3 linked regions of the Desulfofalx alkaliphila DSM 12257 genome follow. The protein of the gene in region 2 binds, or shares a complex with, the protein of the main gene of each other region. Links are inferred from orthologs where the notes say so. Each region holds a gene or a part of one and is shown on either strand. Other genes may lie near its edges.

Evidence for each region.
Region 1: holA (region 2) and dnaX share a complex: the UniProt entries of both Bacillus subtilis proteins name them as parts of the DNA clamp loading complex. The link is inferred for Desulfofalx alkaliphila DSM 12257 from one-to-one orthologs.
Region 3: holA (region 2) and holB share a complex: the UniProt entries of both Bacillus subtilis proteins name them as parts of the DNA clamp loading complex. The link is inferred for Desulfofalx alkaliphila DSM 12257 from one-to-one orthologs.

What each region holds. Positions count from the first base shown.
Region 1 is NZ_JONT01000015.1:7,593-12,922, forward strand. What follows is about bases 1-2,844. They hold dnaX (DNA polymerase III subunit gamma/tau), read left to right. Parts: upstream 1-548; coding sequence 549-2,141; downstream 2,142-2,844. Other genes in these bases: BR02_RS0109120 (YbaB/EbfC family nucleoid-associated protein), read left to right, coding at 2,165-2,488; recR (recombination mediator RecR), read left to right, coding at 2,636-2,844. Outside these bases: more of recR, read left to right, coding at 2,845-3,241; BR02_RS0109130 (pro-sigmaK processing inhibitor BofA family protein), read left to right, coding at 3,318-3,581; BR02_RS0109135 (hypothetical protein), read left to right, coding at 3,814-4,488; BR02_RS0109140 (transketolase C-terminal domain-containing protein), read left to right, coding at 4,538-5,330. UniProt on the Bacillus subtilis protein: Part of the beta sliding clamp loading complex, which hydrolyzes ATP to load the beta clamp onto primed DNA to form the DNA replication pre-initiation complex.
Region 2 is NZ_JONT01000001.1:123,459-131,351, reverse strand. Bases 145-2,993 are described here. They hold holA (DNA polymerase III subunit delta), read right to left. Parts: upstream 2,167-2,993; coding sequence 1,123-2,166; downstream 145-1,122. Other genes in these bases: BR02_RS0100645 (diacylglycerol/lipid kinase family protein), read right to left, coding at 2,249-2,993; BR02_RS0100655 (TolB family protein), read right to left, coding at 145-1,037. In the rest of the region: more of BR02_RS0100655, read right to left, coding at 1-144; more of BR02_RS0100645, read right to left, coding at 2,994-3,139; BR02_RS0100640 (DNA internalization-related competence protein ComEC/Rec2), read right to left, coding at 3,193-5,571; BR02_RS0100635 (ComEA family DNA-binding protein), read right to left, coding at 5,649-6,257; BR02_RS0100630 (DUF421 domain-containing protein), read right to left, coding at 6,353-7,033; BR02_RS0100625 (DUF2179 domain-containing protein), read right to left, coding at 7,125-7,649; leuS (leucine--tRNA ligase), read right to left, coding at 7,751-7,893. UniProt on the Bacillus subtilis protein: Part of the beta sliding clamp loading complex, which hydrolyzes ATP to load the beta clamp onto primed DNA to form the DNA replication pre-initiation complex.
Region 3 is NZ_JONT01000015.1:13,651-20,312, forward strand. Bases 3,103-6,027 are described here. They hold holB (DNA polymerase III subunit delta'), read left to right. Parts: upstream 3,103-4,017; coding sequence 4,018-5,037; downstream 5,038-6,027. Other genes in these bases: BR02_RS0109170 (aminotransferase class I/II-fold pyridoxal phosphate-dependent enzyme), read left to right, coding at 3,103-3,380; tmk (dTMP kinase), read left to right, coding at 3,402-4,043; BR02_RS0109185 (PSP1 domain-containing protein), read left to right, coding at 5,042-5,890; BR02_RS0109190 (initiation control protein YabA), read left to right, coding at 5,901-6,027. Also shown: BR02_RS0109145 (thiamine pyrophosphate-dependent enzyme), read left to right, coding at 1-369; BR02_RS0109150 (2-oxoacid:acceptor oxidoreductase family protein), read left to right, coding at 370-924; BR02_RS0109155 (4Fe-4S dicluster domain-containing protein), read left to right, coding at 967-1,239; BR02_RS16105 (sigma factor G inhibitor Gin), read left to right, coding at 1,345-1,533; BR02_RS0109165 (hypothetical protein), read right to left, coding at 1,488-1,754; more of BR02_RS0109170, read left to right, coding at 1,908-3,102; more of BR02_RS0109190, read left to right, coding at 6,028-6,194; rsmI (16S rRNA (cytidine(1402)-2'-O)-methyltransferase), read left to right, coding at 6,194-6,662. UniProt on the Bacillus subtilis protein: DNA polymerase III is a complex, multichain enzyme responsible for most of the replicative synthesis in bacteria.

The sequences.
Region 1 (5,330 bases), on a different replicon or contig from region 2:
TTGCTTATAAGTATAAAATAATGGTCGTGCTAGACGGGGAGGTAGCGGTGCCCTGCACCCGCAATCCGCTATAGCGGGGTTGAATACCTGCTCTCGGGTATAACCTGTGGGGTCTGGCTGCCGTAAGGGACGTTGATGACCGGGTCTTGCGCGGCGCAAGCTCCTGAACCGTGTCAGGTCCTGGCGGAAGCAGCACTAAGGGATGACTTGCGGGTGCCGCAAGGGTGCCTGGTTTGAGTTACCTGCGGGAGTAACGCCCGGAGGTTATTATCCAAAAGCAGGATGCACGGCCAGCAATTTTAAGGGGATGGTTCTTGTGGAACAAGGACCATCTCCTTGTTTTGTATGTGACAAGGAGGATTTAAAACATAAACATTAGTGTAAACTATTGGTGAATACAAAAGTCAGACAAAAGAAATACCTTATAAAATTTGCACCTCAGTTTTAATGTAAAATCAACAACCAATAAGCCAGGGGCAAAATAATAAAAGGAAAAATGTATTAAATATCGAAAATTATAGTAAACTTAATTCTGGAGGGTTAAATATATGGCTTATCGCGCCCTATATCGGGAGTATCGCCCACAGCGATTTGCCGACATTGTTGGGCAATCACATATTACTCGCACCTTACAAAATGCCCTGGACAAGGGACGTATTAACCATGCCTATTTATTTTGCGGTCCCCGGGGAACCGGCAAAACCACCACTGCCAAGGTGTTGGCTAAAACCTTGAATTGTTTAAAGGTGGTGGCCAACGAACCCTGCAATCAATGTGACAACTGCATTTCAACAAATGAAGGTAGCTCCGTGGATGTCATAGAAATAGATGCTGCATCAAACCGCGGCATTGAAGACATTCGTGAACTGCGGGAAAATGTTAAATTTTCACCGGCCAGTGGCAAGTACCGTGTTTATATCATAGATGAAGTACATATGCTTACCGCCGAGGCCTTTAACGCCCTCTTAAAAACCCTTGAAGAACCGCCCGGCCATGTGATTTTCATATTGGCCACCACTGAACCCCATAAGGTTCCCTTAACCATCCTTTCCCGGTGCCAAAGATTTGATTTTCGACGCATAGGTGTTAAGGATATGCTGCCTCGACTTAAGCAGGTGGCTGAAGAAATCGGCTTAGAGGTTGAGGACCAGGCTTTAGTATTAATTGCAAGGGCTGCCGAGGGCGGCTTAAGGGATGCCTTGGGCATTTTGGATCAGGGCTCGGTCTTTGGCAATGATTCTATTACTGTGGACGATGTGCATAAGATATTAGGGACCGTTAAAGAAGACGTGATGAGCAGCATGGTGGATTACCTGGCAAAGGGCAAGTCGGCGGACGCCCTGCTCCTGGTTAATGAGCTTTTGCAGCAGGGTAAAGACCTTAGGATGTTTGTTAAAGAGTTAAATGGCTATTTAAGATCCATTATGCTTTATTTAATTTCTAACCGGCTGCCGGAGGCCGGGGATGTAAGCAATTTAAAGGCCGACGCCGCCAAGCTGGAGCCAATTTTTATATCAAATTGTCTGGAAGTGTTAACCCGTTTAGAGTATGATATGAAGTGGAGTGCTCAACCGGTAATTTTACTGGAATTGGCCCTAGTTAAGCTGACCGGTGCCCAGCCACCGCCAAAGGCCGGTGCAGAGCGGCAGATGCCCCAGCGGCAAGAGGCACCGCCGGACAAGGAACAAAGGGGGCAAAAAGAACAAACAGAAGAAAAGGAAGAAAAGCAAGAAAAGCAAAGTGAACTAAATGAAGAAAAAAATCAAAATGAACAAACCGGTGACCTTTCCCAAGAGGTAAAACAGAGCTGGGGAAAGATACTGGACTATGTGAAGAAAATAAAACCTTCTGTTTATGGCGTTTTTCGGGAGGCCTTTTTTGTTGAGGTAAAAGATAAGGTGCTGACCATTGCTTTTAAGCCCCAGCACGCAAACTTTCATAAGGTCCGTGCAGAGCAAGGTGAAAACAAAAAAATATTTGAGCAGGCTTTAAATGAAGTTCTGGGCGGATCCTGGTCATTAAAAATTATAGTTTTAGAAAATCAAGAACAAGAAAAACCTAAAACCAAGGGCTCAGAAGAAAACCCCTTAGTGCAGAAGGCTGTTGAACTCTTTGGTGAAGACAAGGTTGAAATCAAATAAATCTATTTTTTGAGGAGGGCTTAATGATGTTAGGTGGAGGAAACATGAATAAAATGATGAAACAAGTGCAAAAGATGCAGCAGGATATGGCTAAAATGCAGGAGGAGTTAGCCACCCGTACTGTGGAAAGCACAGCGGGCGGCGGGGTGGTAAAGGTAGTGGCCAACGGCAGGCAGGAATTGATTTCCATCGAATTAAAGCCGGAAGTTGTGGATCCCGATGATATTGAAATGTTGCAGGATTTAATCTTGGCGGCCACCAATGATGCTCTGCGCAAAAGCCAAGATATGGTTTCCGCTGAAATGAGTAAGATCACCGGCGGCCTAAAGGTGCCGGGTTTATTTTAAAAACTTGCCCAAGGCGCGGTTGGTTAAAAAGAGCATGGGAAAACCCGTGTTCTTTTTTTCTTGCATTTTGGCCGGCCGGCATTTTCTTGACTAAAACTTTAAATTATTCTACAATTTGATAGACATGAGAAACAATGGGGGATACAAATGAAATATCTGTCAGAGCCGGTGGCTCGTTTGATTGAAGAGTTTGCCAAGCTGCCCGGCATAGGTCCGAAAACTGCACAGCGCTTGGCTTTTTTTATTTTAAATGCGCCCCACCAGGTTGCTAAAGATTTAGCCCATGCCTTGGTGGAGGTGCGGGAAAAGGTAAAGTACTGCAGCAACTGCGGTAACCTCACCGAAGTTGATCCCTGTAGAATTTGCGATGACCCCTCCCGCAAGCAGCACATAATTTGCATAGTGGAACAGGCCAGGGATGTGATTGCCATTGAAAAAACCGGCAGTTTTGACGGCCTGTATCATGTGCTGCAAGGTGTGCTGAACCCAATGGAGGGAATCAAGGCTGAAGATTTAAACATTAAAAAGCTTTTGGAAAGATTGCAGCATAATAAGATAGAGGAAGTTATTTTGGCCACAAATTCAAGTGTTGAAGGAGATGCCACCGCACTTTACTTGTACCGGCTGCTTTCACCCCTGGGGGTAAAGGTGACAAGGCTGGCCCATGGCCTGCCCGTGGGTGCAGACTTGGAGTATACCGATGAATATACATTGAGTAAAGCGCTGCAGGGACGGAGGTCCATGGACAGCTAAAGAGGAAAAAAAAGGAATAACCTTCCGCAACTATCATATAATTAATCAATTACTAATAGTTGCGGGGGGTGTGATGATGGAATGGACGACCATAGTGCTTGGTTTGGTTGGCCTCTTTGGCCTATACTTGGTAGGGATATTTTTTGTTCGGCCCCTAAGGTTAGTTTTTAGGGCCCTTGCCTGTTTAGTTGTCGGTGCCTTACTGCTGGCCATTACCAATGTGATAAGTGCCAACTTTGGAATATACATACCAATAAATATTTTTACTTTGCTGCTGGCAGGGGTATTACAGGTGCCCGGAGTGGTTCTTTTAGTCTTAATGGAATATATGCTGCTTTAATGGAATTATTTAGGGGTTGTAATGTTCTTGACGGAGCTATTTTGCTAGGGTTATACTGTAAAAGAAAAGAAATACTAATTTCATAAAAAATACCGGGCTGGTTATAGTTTATTTAAGGTAGGGCTACTGAGGAATACGGGGCAGTTATGTCCCGCTTATTCTTTGTATTGGACAATTAAGAATTTTTTTACTGGATAAACTATAAAAAATCAATTATAGTTTATTCAAGGGGGTGATCTTGATACCCGACAGAATAGTTGAGGTTTATGTTGGTGAATATGCCAGTGGGAAAAGTGAAGTTGCAGTAAACAGGGCAATAGAATTGGCAAATAAAAAGAGATTGGTAAACCTTGTGGATTTAGATATAGTGGAACCCTGCTATACATTGAGGCCCATTAAAAGGCTGCTTTCCCAAAAGGGTATAAAGGTATTGGCGTGGGAAACAAAGGATACCATGGGTTTGGGGGAAGCAGGCAATGTGATAAACCCCGAAACAAGGTGGGCTTTATTCCGCCAGGGGGATGTAATATTTGACATCGGCTACGGTGTGGAGGGTTCTAAAACCCTAAATTTAGTAGAGGGCGTAGATAAGGAGCCTAATTTAAGAATTTACGCCGTAATTAACATATCACGGCCAATGACTGCAAATGTAAGAGATATTGTAGATTATGTCAAGGGATTGGGTACTATACACGGAGTGATAAATAACACTCACCTGGGTGATGAAACCACTGCGGAGGTGGTGGAGGAGGGGGCCAAGGCAGTAAGCCAGGCGGCAAAGCTGCTGGGCATCCCGGTAATCGCCACCACTGCTGTGAGGGAAGTTGCTGATATTTTAGGGAAGAAGGATAGTGCCGGTAACGTGGTCAGACCTTTAGACCGCTATATGCCAAATACATTCTGGTAACCAAAGTTACCGAAAAGAGAGCCATATTTTAGGAGGTGCAGTTTCTTTTATGCCAGACAAACTTATTACCGAAGAAAAACGTGTATTTATGACCGGTAACGAGGTGGTGGCTTGGGCGGCAATGGCTGCCGGTGCGGAAATCATGTATGGTTATCCCATCACACCACAAAACGAAATCATGCATTACTGGACAAGGTTAGCTCCCAAATACAATCGCCGGTTTTTACAAACGGAAGATGAGCTATCGGCAGGCTTTACCACCCTTGGCGGGGTTATGGCCGGACGCAAGGCATTTACTGCCACAGCGGGCCCCGGCAATACCTTAATGCAGGAACCCCTTTCCATGGCGGAAGCCATGCGCTTACCCACTGTGACCATCATTCAACAGCGCGGTGGCCCGTCAACTGCCACTGTTATCTATTCTCAACAGGAAGTGACCATGACCACCTTTGGCGGTAACGGTGAGGGTTTGCGTATAGTTTATTCCACCGCCAATCACCAAGAATTGTTTGATTACACCATCAAGGCATTTAATGTTGCCTGGAAGTACCGCTTCCCCACCTTTATTTTGGGTGACGGTTACCAGGCAAAAATGCGCGAGTCTTTAACCATTTATGACCCTGAGCAAAGGGGCATTGAATTTGTACCCGCTGAGCCCTTTGTGGGCAAACCCGGCACACCCGGTGTAGACCGGGAGCCCGGTCACTACCGCAACACCTATAACGTTGAAGAAGAGTTGTACGATGTGTTGCAGGAATTTTTTGCCGATTACGAAAAGATGGTTCCGGAAGTGGTGGAGTACCATTCCTTTGATACCGAAGATGCCGATGTGGTGGTTTTAT
Region 2 (7,893 bases):
TTAATGGTCACATACACCTGATCGCCTCTGTTGTTACTTAACATTTCAACTACATCAAAATGATATTTTATATCCAATACCGGTTTAACTTTTTTACTGTGCGACTGCATAGCATATAGCTGACCGGTGCCTTCGGGTTGTTCCTGGCTTACATAGACAAGGTATTGCCCATCGGCAGTTAGGGTAGCAAACATTAAGTCCCCATCTTTTAACAGTGTCTCGTCATTTCCGTCTTTTAAACTTAGAAGATGCAGCTCTTTCATGCCGTTGTGGACGTGATAGAGAATGTATGCCACCTTTTCATTGTCGGCAGAAACCCCCACCGGCCATACATAAGTAAAGTCTTCGGTGTCTGTGTAAGCCTTGCTGTTCCCGTCAAGATCGGCAACTTTTAAATTGTTGCGATAGCCGGCCTCGGTATACTCTTGTTCCCCTGTTTTTGAGGTTACTGAACCAACAACGAACAATATTTCCTCATCACTTAACCAACGCACCGGCGAAACAAGAGAACTGTCTTCTTTTTTTAGTCTGTATTCTTTTACGGTACCGGCGGCGATATCATAAATATACAAGTCACTGGTCCATTCAAAATCATATGAGTACATTAACTTGCTGCCATCCGGCGACCACAGTTTAGGCACCGGGTTTAATAATTGTTCTTTTTCCCCCTCCAGTGATTGCGGCCATATTTCTTCACCGCTTTCCAAGTTAATAACTGCCAGACCCTGCTCGTTTGTATAGGCCAAGTATTTTCCGTCCGGTGATATGGTGCTTGACCAGGTAGGTTCCTTCAGTAGTTTTTGCTCCTTTGTATCTGTATGCCAAATTATCGAATTATAGCCTGCTTGCCCAAATATTTTGTTATCGCTCAACCAACTAACCGGTGTAAACCACCGGGGTGGATCGCTAATCCCTGTGATGTCAACATTAAAGTCACCGGGGATTTTTTCCGCTTTAGTTGGATCATCAAGATCATCGCTGCTTTGACACCCCACCGCCAGCATAAGCAACATTAAAACCACTAGAACTTTTTTCAATCCAGACGCCCCCATATTAAGTTTTAATATACACTTATAATTAAGACGGATTATTAACAAAAACGTTTCATTAAAAAGCACCTTGTTACCGGGCAATATTTAGCAAGAGCCGTTCGATACCCGGGTAAAACTCTTGCCGCCCCGTTTTTGTGTCTGCATCCAGTTCGGCCAGCTGAATCAACGACCTTATCAGCTGACGCCGGGTAAAGTTCCGATGTAATTTTAATGCATTTTGTACCGGGTAGGGTTTTTCGTTAATTCGCCTGGCTATATCCGGGGCAGACAAACCCTGGGCCGATAATTCTTTTACTTGAAGCATTAAGCGAAACTGCCTGGCCACCATTGTCAGTATAATTTGCGGCGGCTCTTTGTTTATCAGCAGTTCTTTAATTCCCTCCAGAGCTAAGCCGTAACGGCATTGCCCAATGGCATTCATTACATCAAAGATTTTATACTCCACCGAATAGTGAATTACTTGCTTGAGGTCTTCTACCCTTACTTGCTTGCCATCCCCCAGATAGGTGATCAGTTTTTGCCATTCCTTTTCCAAGCCGGTCAGCCCGTTGCCGGTTCCGCTAATAAGCAGCTCCCGGGCGGCAGGTTCCAGCCTTATGCCTTCTAAACGGCATTGGCTGTCCAACCACCCGGCCAGTTCCTTGGACCTAAGCCGGGTAAATTCCACTGCCTGACCGGCCTTTTCAACAGCCTTGTAAATTTTCCTGCGCCGGTCAACGGTGATACCGGCGTTGAAGATAAGGCAGGTGGTGGTTAAGGGGTTGGCTAAATAATCCAGCAATGGCTTTAGTGTTGCCGGCTCCCTGGATTCTTTTCCTTCCGCCTGCTTGCCGCCGGTTTTTTTACCGCCGGAAAACCAGGGCGGGTTTTTCACCAGTACCAACCTGTGCTCAGCCATCACGGGAGGGGTACTGGCAGCAGTTGCAACCTCCGCCGGCTCCACCCTTTCCCCATCCAGCACATCAAAATTAAAATCCGCCGTCTGGGTGAGCAAGCTTTCTTTAAATCGCTCCACCGCTTGTTCCCGCAGATAAACTTCCTCGCCGTAAAATAAGTATACCGGTGCCACCACCCCGCGTTTTAAACTATTGACAATTCTTTCGTAATAGAGCACTTTTAACAGCCCTCACCTTTCCCTTTCTTGTTAAATGCTTGTCCCTGAATTGACCTGTACAAATAATTGTGTGCCGTCTCCTTTAGCCCACCGTGGGTATAAGCAGCTTTAACCGTCCCGGCAGCACTTCTATATCCAGGGGCATTTTTGGCCCCGGCTCACCGTCAATATCTGTCTTTATATCTTCTTCTGAACTTACCCTAAGCCGGCTGGTTTGATAATACTCCACCAGCGGGCTGTTTAAATGTGCGCCCCTGCCTTCGTAGGCCTGCAGCAGCAGGGGAACAAGCTGGGCCGGTGTACATTTTTTTAATATGATCACATCCAGCAGACCGTCTGTAATGGCTGCCTTGGGTGACACATTTCGGATGCTGCCGGCGGTGGATGAGTTTAGCACCAAAAACAGCATTACTTCTTGGTCAATGCTAAAGCCATCCCCTTCCATTTTTACAGGCATTGGTTTAGCCTGCCACAGGTGTTCTAAACCTTTTAAATAGTAGCCGGTCACCCCCAGGCGGCTCTTTATGGCGTTGTTCACCTCTTGGGAAATGGTAGTCAAGACCCCTGCACTGGCCACATTGATAAAATACCGGTCATTGATCCGGCCAATATCCACCTTGGCCACCCCTCCGCCCAGCAACTTATCCACCGCCATGCCGGGGTGTTTTTCCAACCCCAAGGCGGTGGCAAAATCATTGGCTGTGCCCGCCGGTATAATGCCCATCGGCAGGTCTGCATCTGACTGCATCAGTCTGTTTACAGCCCGGCTGACAGAACCGTCGCCGCCGGATACCAACAAAACTTGATATTTGCCAATGGCATCAAAAACCCGGTCGTAATCTAAATGGGGACAAATGCGATAAAGGGTGGGTAAGTAACCGTGCCGGTGGCAGCTCTCCACAACACTGTCAATTTGCTGGGGAAATTTATGATTACCACTGGTTGGATTATAAATTATCAGTGCTTTTTTCAAGTAAGACAACTCCTAACATAAAGTTCACCTATGATTTTTATTGGACTGCCTGATCAGTCTTGATAAGATTTTCCTGTATCAACCCAAACCGATGAACCGTCGGTGCTGACAATTACTGCTCCATGCCGGTCGGTGCGGTATATTTTAACCCCCTGCCCCTCCAAATGCTCCAGTAGTTCAGGGGCCGGGTGCCCAAACCTGTTGTTTTTTGCTGCACTGATGACGGCCATGTGGGGGGCCACGGCTGCAAAAAAATCAGGATTAAAAAAACGGCTGCCGTGGTGGGGAACCTTTAGCACGTCGGCTTGCAGGTCTTTTACATCCCGGGCCAGCTGCCTTTGTTTGTTTTCGCCGATATCCCCGGTAAACAAAAAACTTCTTTCACGGTAGTCTATTTTCACCACCAGCGAGCTGTCGTTTAAATCGGGCAGCGGCTGATGGGGTGAAAGTATCACTATGTCAACATCCTTATCCACTTGTAAACTATGTCCGGCAATACCCTCCCGTATGGGCATCCCTCGCTGCTGCAGCCGTGCCAGCAGTTGTAAGTAGCCGGTATCGGGCCTTTCCCAGCCGGCGGGGTAATCATTAATACTCTCCAGCGGCGCCACAAGTACCAGTTTCACCGGCATTCTGCGGGTTAAGCCCAGGGCGCCCCCGGCGTGGTCTTCGTGGGGGTGACTCAAGATCAGCAGGTCCAAGCCATTAACCCCCAGCGATTGTAGATAGGGCAGCACCACCTTGTTGCCGGCACCGCTTCCGCTTTCAAATTCACCGGGCAAGCCGCCCGTATCTATTAAGATATTCTTTCCCCCCGGGGTCTGGATCAATGCCGCATCCCCCTGGCCCACATCAATGAAATGTACGGTCAGCTTGTTTTGGGTACCGTTGGGCACCAATAAAAGGAGTAGGGCAATAATCACCGCAACAATACCCATCAGCCGGCGGTGCCGTTCCCATGACTGCCCCTTTAATGATGCCTTGGGCAGGTATGCCAAGAGACCATATGCCGCCACAACCGCCCACCAGGGCGGGGAAGGCAAATACACTGCCGCCATGGGCAGTGACGCCATGGTTTTCACCACCCATAGCATTAAATCCAAGAGCGCCCCTGTGCTTGCGCCCAAGATATTTGCCAGGGGAAACAGTATTAAGCCCAGCAGCATAGAAAGGCCGCTTAAAAGCATCACCGCCGCCACCAGCGGGGCCACTAAAATGTTGGTAACCACACCCACCAGCGATACAATGCTAAAATAATAGGCCATCAGAGGCACTGCCGTTAATTCCGCTGTCAGGGGCACCGCCACTGCCAACCTTACCGGGCGGGGCCAATCTTTTAGGCGCTGCTCTACCCAGGGGGTGAGGTAAAGGATACCCCAGGCCACCGCAAAGGAGAGTTGAAACCCCGGTTCCCACAGTGCGTAGGGCCACCTGGCCAAAATAATTGCCGCCGCCAGCACCATGGTTGTGGGCCAGTCCCGATGGCGCCCAAGCTGCCTTGCCCACAGCACCAACAGGCCCATTACGGTGGCCCGGATCACCGGTGGCCCCAGTCCGGTCATAACAGCATAAAACACCAGCACAAGGGAGGCCAGCGGTGTTGCCCACCCTGCCGGAAGGCGTAGCAGGTGGTATAATATCAAAAAGCCGGCTAAAACCAAGCCCACATGTAAACCGGAAACACATAAAATATGTACTAAACTAACCCTTTGAAAATCGGCATTAATTTCGTCAGGGATCATTCCCCTACTGCCAAAGAGCATCCCCTGTACCAGTGCACTGTGTTCCGGCGCCAGGGTGTCATCAATAACCCCCTGCAATCTCTCTCGGGCAGATAGGGACAGGCCTTTAAGGCCGTCATAGGCTGCAGTGCCCAACTTATTTACCTGCTGCTCATCCCAAACTGACATTACCACATGAATGCCCCGGCGCTCTAAATATGCTCGATAATCAAAGGTACCGGGATTGCCCGGCGGCTCTACCACCTGAATTAAACCGGTTAGGGCAATTAAATCACCATAGGTATATATTTGGGAAGGATTATAGACAGCCACCCGCATTAATCCATGGGCCCGGGCAGTTTCACCCTGCACTTGTAGCTCCCGGACATCCACAAGGTAAAATACCTTGTCCGGCCTTTGGTCGGGGTAGTCGGTGATCACGCCGGTGACAGTTACCCTTTGCCCGGCATAGTGCACCAGCGAAGACCGGTGTGTCTCATCATATATTCCGACCATAAGCAGCCCTGTGCTCAGACAAAGCAGCACCAAAAGCCAAGGGAGGTAGTGGTCCGCTAACCAATAAACTAAGCCGGCACAAATGAGCAGCACTGCGCAGACAGTGAATAACACCCCCAGGGGCAGTGACAAAAAAGTTCCCAGCCACAGGCCCAGTATAAATATTGTACAAAATTTAAACAAGGGACGGTTCATAACAGATCACCTAAAAAGGCGCAAATGAAAATTGCGCCTTTTAGTAGTTCTGAATTTATAATTTTCACCGTTGATAATTAATAAACGGATATTAAATCCTTAATACTTTCGTACTTTTTAGCGCCAATGCCGGATACATTTTGAATTTCATCAATCGCTTTAAAATTACCGTTGGCTTGGCGATAATCAATGATACGCTGGGCCAGGGTCGGGCCAATGCCGGGCAGGGTCTCCAACTGGGCGGCATCGGCGGTATTGATATTTACCTTTGTTCCCGCTGCACTGCTTTGGTGACCTTGCACCGTATTGGCAGCCATATCCTCTGCCAAGGGACCGGCATCCAACTTAAAGGGCACCGGCACAGGCTGTCCGTCAGTTAACGGTGCCGCCAAATTAAGGCCGTCTAAATCAGCCTCCGGGGCCGGCTGCGCCAACTGAACCGCATCAATAACCCGGGCGCCCTCTTCCAAATAATATACACCCGGGGTTATTACCGCTCCACTGACATGTACCACCAGTTGACTGGGTTCCCTTTCATTTTGTTCTTCCACCGGCACCAGCACCGGTTGGTTTTCTAAAGATGCTTTATGCTGGGCGTATTGGTAACCACCGCCAAAGAGCAGTGCCGCCAGCAGTACTAAAATAACCAGTTGCTCCCGGCGACCAACTTGAAGCAATCTAAGCACCTACCCAACTTTAATGGCATATTAACTAATGTAAATGTAAAATTCTAGGTAAAAGCGAGAATTCCTCCTTTAATAATACAGCTTATTACCAAAATTTACTTGTCCCGATTGTTTTTGCCATCATCCTTTTCATTAATAAAGAGGCGGCCGTCGGTGGATATGGTGGCAATTAGCACCTCATCCACAGTTAAACCCTTTTCCCTTAACCTTTGAAGTAACCACTCTTCATCTAAATCAATTAGCCTTAAGTTCTCCCTGGCTATTTCCCCATCCATTATTAATATGGTAGGCAGACCCTCATATTTGGTGCGTAAGCCTAAGTCTTCCGGAGTTATCGGCCGTTTTTGAGATTTCAATATTATACTCATCTTACCGGAACACTCCAGCACACCCATTTCTACATCTTGAATGTTGGCCACTCCGTGTTCGCGCAACTGGCACATAATGTCATCCAGATTATAGCGGCTTTTTTTCATTTCTGAGCGCAGCAGTTTACCGTTTTTAATAATAGTTTGGGGGTGCCCATACAGGAACAGGCGAAGGCCTCTGCTTTTGAGCGTTAACCAAGAAAGCACCACCTCAAGTAAGCCCAGCAAGCCAATAGGCACCAAGCCATACCACAAGGGCATGTTTGGATCCTCCAGCGGCCGGGCCGCCAACTCTGCCACAATGATGGCCACCACAAAATCAAAGGGAGAAAGCTGACCGATTTCACGTTTTCCGGTCAGTCTCAGTATTAACAGCACATAAAAATACATTACAAAGGTGCGGAGCATAATTTCAAACAACAATAAAATTTCACCGGCCTTAGTGTAGTTGCCATATTAGCTTGTGTAGTTAAAGCCAATAAAATTCAAATTATTTTGCCTAGGCCTTACCGGGAAATACTCCGCCCCGAATGCTTCGGGCGTCTGAAATGTTGTAGAAAATCTTGGGATCTATTTGGTCCAGCACATTTTGTACCTTTATTAAATCCTTTCGCTTAACAATAACGTACAGGATGGTGCGGGGACCGCTTCGTCCCGTTCCTACCACACTGGTGACACCAAAACCTTCGGCCCGAAGCCTGTTGATGGCTTCACCTGTTTTGGCCCTACGGGGAAATATTTGAAGGGACACAAAACCCACTGCCAGGTAGTTCTCCACCATGGCTCCCACATAGTTCCCGGTGGCAAAACCGCCGGCATAAGCAATAATCTTCCACGGATCATCTAAGCCGTTGGCCATCACCATATTTAGTGCCACAACAAAAATTATTATTTCTACAAAGCCAATGGCAGCGGCCAGTAATTTTTTATCCCTGGTAAGCATCAAAATACGGATAACATCCAGCGACATATCCATTACCCGGGCTATGAAAATAAATACGTAACCAAAAATAACACTGTCCACAATTCTAACCCTCCCTAACAGAAAAAGATTCCCTGCTTCACCCCATATCATTCAGCACACAAAATTCTATAGGAGAAAACAGAGAATCTGCCGTAAATATGTTATTTTACAACTATATTTACCAATTTGCCGGGTACCGAAATAACTTTTACAATTTGTTTATCGGCAATGAGCTGTTGTATCCGTTCTTGTTGCAGTACATATTCTTTCATTTGGTCTGCGCCTGTATTAGCAGGTACTGTCA
Region 3 (6,662 bases), on a different replicon or contig from region 2:
GGCGGTCAAATGGCCCCCACAACCATGCCCGGTCAAAAGGCTGAAACATCTCCCTATGGGCGTGATCCGGAGTTGACAGGCTACCCCACCCAGGGTCCGGAAATGGTGGCGGCAATTTGCCGGGAAGGAGCATATGTTGCCCGGGGAACCACCGCTAATTTAAAGCAGCTGAAGAACTATATTAAAAAGGCCTTACAAAACCAAATGGACGGAAACGGATTTTCCTTTGTGGAGGCCTTGGCTGCCTGTCCCACCAACTGGCGTACCAACGCTGAAAAAACCTGGAACTTTGTTGAAAAGGAAATGCCCAAATACTTTAAGGTTGGGGAAAAGAAGGTTCCTGGAGCTGAGCAAAGGGAGGGACAGTAAATGGCTGATGTAATTAAAATTATGCTGGCCGGCGAAGGCGGTCAGGGTGTTCAATCTGTGGCAGAAATTTTAGCCGAAGCCGCTGACAATGAAGGTAAAGAAGCCTTATATATTCCTAACTTCGGGGTTGAGCAGCGGGGCGGCGTATCCATTGCCTTTTTGCAGATCAGCAGTGAGCGCATCGGTGCCCCTAAGTTTAACACTGCAGACATTGTGGTGGCCCTAAGTGACCGGGCCATTTACCGCACCAAGCAGTATGTGGGCGAAAAAACGGTCTTTGTTTACGATTCGGGCATTGACATTCCCCAGGAGGATCTGCCTAAGGAAGCTGCCAAGTTATTGGCCATACCGGCTTTAGAAATAGCAAAGAACGAACTGCACCCCCGGGTGTTTAACGTAATTATTATGGGCGCCGTGGTTAAAGCCACCGGAGTGGTGACAGATAAAGATGCTAAAAACGCCATTGAAAAGAAACTGGGCTACAAATTTGAACAAAACCCAAAACTGCGTGAACTAAACTATAAAGCCATTGAAAGAGGCATGGAACTGGTTTAAGTATTGGTTTTGAAATAAATAAGGAGGGTGAAATAAGTGGCCATAGAATTTAAACCCCGCACCCTTGAACTCCAAAAGGCAACATGGACTGTTTTTCCCGGACTGTGTAAGGGCTGTGGTTTGTGTATCGAAAAATGTCCCAAAAAATGCATTGCCTGGTCTAAAGTATTGGGCGTTTACGGCACTCCCTCAGTGGAGTCCACTGACGAGTGTATCGGCTGTGGCATTTGTCAAATGGTTTGTCCGGACACCGCCATTAATGTGGTGCGGAAAAAGAAAGACTCCCAAAACAGTAAGTCGGCAGTGGCCGAGTAAAAGCAAAGTAAAAAACCCCTTCGTTTTCTTGCGAAGGGGTTTTATCATTCACCGTTAAAATGGCTGAAACATATTCTGTATCAATACTGCCAGGGGGTGAATGGAGTGGGTAAAAAACAAACCTGTATATATTGCCAAAGGGAATGGGATAAAAATAACAGCGGCATAAATATCTTAGGATACTTTATCTGCCCGGAATGTGAATACTCAATAGTAAAAACAAATTGCCGGGAGCAGGCATATAAGTTTTACGTTAAGGGCCTTAAGAAAATATGGCGCTGTTTAGAAATTTGATCTAATCCCGGTGCTCTTTTTTTGTTTTCCAGTCTCTGGCGCCGATGGGCCAGTTCTATTTCTGATCTGATTAACCTTAAGGTAAACAGATCTATGCCTGTGCTGCAGGCAATTTCGCTGTCGGAGCGGCCTTTCTTCCAGGCCCTTATTAGGTATTGGACATTGGTACGGTACTTTTTGGATAATTTTTTGGCATCAATTATCGGTTTATTTTGTGACATCACAACTACCCTCCTTTTATGCGGGCTGCTTTGTTTGTTATTATTTTGTCTCGCAATTCATTCATCATGTTGAACAAGAGTTGGAAAGGGAGGCAAAAAGCCGGTCTAGTAGCTTTATGCAATCTATGGTAAAATTATTTATTGACAAAAAACATGCAAGCTTTTGGGAGAAGAAGAATAATGGACCAAGGGGAAACTCCTTTAGTAAGGGCTTTAGAAAATCATCGTTTGAAAAACAAGGCTGCCTTCCATATACCGGCGCACAGGCAGGGCCAAGCTTTACCTGTGGAATTGCTTGGGGCCCGGCAGCATATTTTTGCCTATGACCTAACGGAAGTAGACGGCTTGGACGACTTACATAACCCCAAGGGTGCCATTGCCCGGGCACAGCAATTGGCTGCCCAGGCCTTTGGGGCAGAAAAAAGTTATTTTTTAGTTAATGGCAGCTCATCGGGCTTACAGGCCCTTATATTGGCCACCTGCCAGGGGGAGGATTTAGTGATCCTGCCCAGAAATGTGCACCGCTCGGTTTTGACCGGACTTATTTACAGCGGTGCCCGTCCTGTATATATCTATCCGTCACTTGTGGACAAGTTTGGCATCCCGGCGCCCATTACCGGGCAAGAACTTAACAAATGCCTGCAAGAACACCCCAAGGCCAAGGCAGTATTGACGGTGCACCCTAACTATTACGGGGTGGCCGGCAGGCTGGAAGAACTGGTAAAAACCGCCCATGGCTTTGACATCCCGCTTATGGTGGATGAAGCCCACGGGGGACATTTTCCTTTTCACCGGGACCTGCCCCCCGACGGCCTGTCTTGCGGGGCAGATGCTGTGGTGCAAAGTACCCACAAGGTGGCCGGTGCCTTAACCCAGGCATCAATGCTGCACCTTAAATCTGATAAAATTGAACCGGCCAGGGTGGAGGACTGCTTGCGCATGGTACAGAGCACCAGCCCATCCTATATATTGATGGCATCCCTGGACGCCGCCCGGCGGCAGATGGCCACCCAGGGGGAACAAATGCTGGAGCAGTCACTGCAGCTTGCCCGGCAATTGAGGGATAAAATAAATGAGCTGCCCCACTGTGAGGTGCTGAGCAGCTCCCACTTTAAAGATAAGGGCAGTGTTTTTATAGACAAGACCAGGCTGGTGATAAATGTACAAGCTTTAGGATTGACCGGATTTGAAGTTAAGGATATTTTATCAGCAAGCTACGGTGTGCAGGTGGAATTGGCGGATCACTGTAATGTGGTGGCCATAATGGGCTTAAAGGCCTGTAAGGATGATGGCCGGCGCCTGTACGAGGCCCTTAAGGATATGGATAAATATAAATCAAGCAGCAGAAAGGGCGGTAAGCCACTGCAGCCGCCCCCTGCCCAGGTGATCAGCTCCCCCCGCAGGGCATGGATGGGTAAAAGTAAAAGTATAGAGCTGGAAAAATCAGCCGGCAAGATCAGTGCAGACAGTGTTGCCGTCTATCCGCCGGGAATTCCGGCACTTTGCCCGGGGGAATTGATTAGCAAGGACATGGTAGAATATTTAGTGGAGGTGCGCAGTAGAAAACTGCACATACAAGGCTCCGGCGATACCAGCTTAAGATCCATTAGAGTGCTGGATCTATAATCAGTATTGTGAGGAATTTTTATGTCAGGAAAACTAATTGTTTTTGAAGGTATTGACGGGGCGGGAAAGAGCACCCAACTGTCTATGCTTTATCAATACCTGCAGCAAAGGGGTTATAATCTCATGACCACCAGGGAGCCGGGGGGCACTCCGGTGGGTGAAGAGGTGAGAAGTATTCTGCTCAATCCCCTCCATGGCGACCTGCAGCATCGTGCCGAGGCTTTTTTGTATGCCGCTGCCCGCTCCCAATTGGTTTACCAGGTAATTAAACCGGCCCTAAGGGAGGGGAAGATAGTATTATGCGATCGCTTTGTGGACTCAACAATGGCTTACCAGGGATATGGCAGGGGTATTTCCCGCAATTTTTTGCAGCAAATTAATGATTTAGCCACCGGGGGCTTACAGGCGGATTTGGTCTTGGTTTTTGATTTGCCGGTGGAAGAGAGTTTTAAGAGGGTAAATAAACGCAGCACCGGCGACAGGCTGGAGCAAGAGACCCACTCCTTTTTTCAGCGGGTACGGGAGGGGTATTTAGAAATAGCCAGGCAGCAATGTCACAATCATCTTGTAATGGACGCCTCCCTGTCGGTGGAAGAGCTACAGCGGCAGGTGAGAACGGTGGTGGACAATTTTATTGATGGGAAGCTTAGGGAAAGTGATTAGCTTTGATGAAATAATAGGCCATAAAGAGGCCCTTGACACCCTGTTAAAGGCCTTAAGGCTGCAGAGGGTTGCCCATGCCTATCTCTTTATGGGGCCTGCCGGCCTCGGGAAGACCACCACAGCCATGGCATTTGCTGCGTCCCTTTTATGTGAGCGGGCCCCGGACGGCAGTTTTTGTGGCAGCTGTAGAAGCTGCCGCCAAATAGAGGGGGGAAATAACCCCGACTTACAGGTGGTGGAGCCCTCAGGGGCCACAATAAAGCTTGAACAGGTAAAGCAGCTACAAAGGAACATAAACTACAAGTCTTACCAGGGCGGACGTCAGGTGTATTTAATTAAGCAGTGTGACACCATGACAGCGGAGGCCGCCAATTCTTTGCTTAAAACCCTGGAAGACCCCCCCGGCAATGCAGTCTTTATACTAATTACCTCTCGACCCTATGGAATACTACCCACCATTTCATCCCGCTGCCAAAACCTATGGTTTTACCCCTTGGCAAAGGACCTGGTAATGGCAGGTTTAAAACGCTACTCCCATGTTCAAGGGGACAGGGCGGCGGTAATAGCGGCCATGGCCGGCGGCAGCATAGGCAGGGCCCTTGAACTGGTGGATGAAGAGGTATATCTGACTAGAGAGCGGATGCTGGCGGTTTTTGAAAAAATAAGGGACGGGGACCTTGTGCAGCTGCTGGGGGAATCTGCAAGTCTTTCCGGCGACAGGGATGCGGCCCTGGGCTGGCTGCAGCTGTTACAATTATGGTTTCGGGACTTGCTTGTCTGGCAACAAACCAAGGACAAGTCTTTGATTATTAATATCGACCTTGAAGATCAAGTGGACAAATACGCAGGTGAGTATAGTACAGATCAATTAATGGATATGCTGAAGGATATAGAAAGGGCACGCTCCCGGTTAGAGGCCAAAGGGAACGGCAGGTTGGTGCTTGATGCTTTGCTGCTGAGGCTGGCTGATATACCGGAAGCAAAGGGAGGGTAAAATATTGGCTTATAAGGTGGTTGGTATTCGTTTTAAAAAAGCCGGCAAAATATATTTTTTTGATCCCGATGGCCTGGAGCTGCAAATAGGGGACCATGCCATTGTGGAAACCACCCGGGGGATTGAATATGGTCAAGTGGTGGCCGGCCCCGGTGAGGTGGAAGAGGATGAGGTGGTGGCGCCCTTAAAGAAGGTGCTGCGCAAGGCTACAGAGGAGGACAAGGCACAGCTGTCTTTAAATAAAGAAAAGGAAAAGGTCGCCTATCAGGTGGGTTTGGAAAAAATTGCTGCCCATGGGCTGCCCATGAAGCTGATCTCGGTGGAGCAGACCTTTGACGGCAACAAAATTATTTTTTATTTTACCGCCGACGGCCGTATTGATTTTAGGGAACTGGTGAAGGACCTGGCAGCGGTTTTTCGCACCAGGATAGAGTTGAGGCAAATCGGGGTGCGGGACGAAGCTAAAATGGTGGGCGGCCTGGGCTGCTGCGGCAGGGAATTGTGCTGTGCTTCCTGGCTGGCTGATTTTGCTCCCGTTTCAATTCGCATGGCCAAGGATCAAAATCTTTCCTTAAACCCTACAAAAATATCAGGGATTTGCGGGCGGTTGATGTGCTGCTTAAAATATGAAAACGATGTTTACGAGGAAGCCAAGGAACATTTTCCGGAGGTGGGCACCCTTGTTAACACTGCCGAGGGCGATGGTCGGGTGGTCGGTTTTAATATATTTAAAAAGACTGTCACGGTGGAAATAAAAGAAAACAAACATATTTTTGAGTTTCCTGTGGGGGATGTAGTAATAAAGAAGATAAAGGGTGAAAACAGTGGGGCCTCTACCCGGACGGATAGCTAGACTGGAATATATGATTAAAGAAGTGTTGGGTGAACTGGAAGACATAAAAAAGTTAGTGCGTTTATTGGAGCAGGAAAATGAAAAATTGCGCCATGAATTAACCCAGGCCTATAAACACTGTAAAAGGGAGGCCCAAAGGGCCGCTGAAACAGAGAAGACAGACAGGGATGAGCCCACCTTGCTGCGATTGTATAACGAGGGTTTTCATGTGTGTAACATTAAGTTTGCCCAAAGCAGGGAGGAAGAGTGTCTCTTTTGTTTGGGCCTCCTGCGCAGACAAGATGATGAGGTTGGTGAAAAGTAGTGGCCGGTAAATCCTGTGGAACACTGTACCTATGCGCCACTCCCATTGGCAACCTGGAGGATATCACCATTAGGGCCTTGACGGTGTTAAAAGAATGTGACCTAATTGCCGCAGAGGACACCAGGCATACAAGAAAGCTTCTCTCCCATTATGATATTCATACCAGGCTGATCAGTTATCATGCCCACAACGAACAAAGGCAGGGCGAAAGGATAATTGACATGCTCTTGCAGGGGCAAGATGTTGCGGTGGTAAGCGATGCGGGCATGCCCGGTATTTCCGATCCCGGGGCCCGGCTGGTGGAATTGGCCTTAGAGCATGGGATACCGGCGGTGCCTGTTCCCGGGGCCAGTGCTGTGATAGCGGGGCTGGTGGTTTCGGGTTTGCCCACGGCCCGTTTTGTATTTGAAGGTTTTTTGCCCTCTAACAAAAAGGGGCGCAGGCGTCATTTGGAAAAGATAAGGGGCG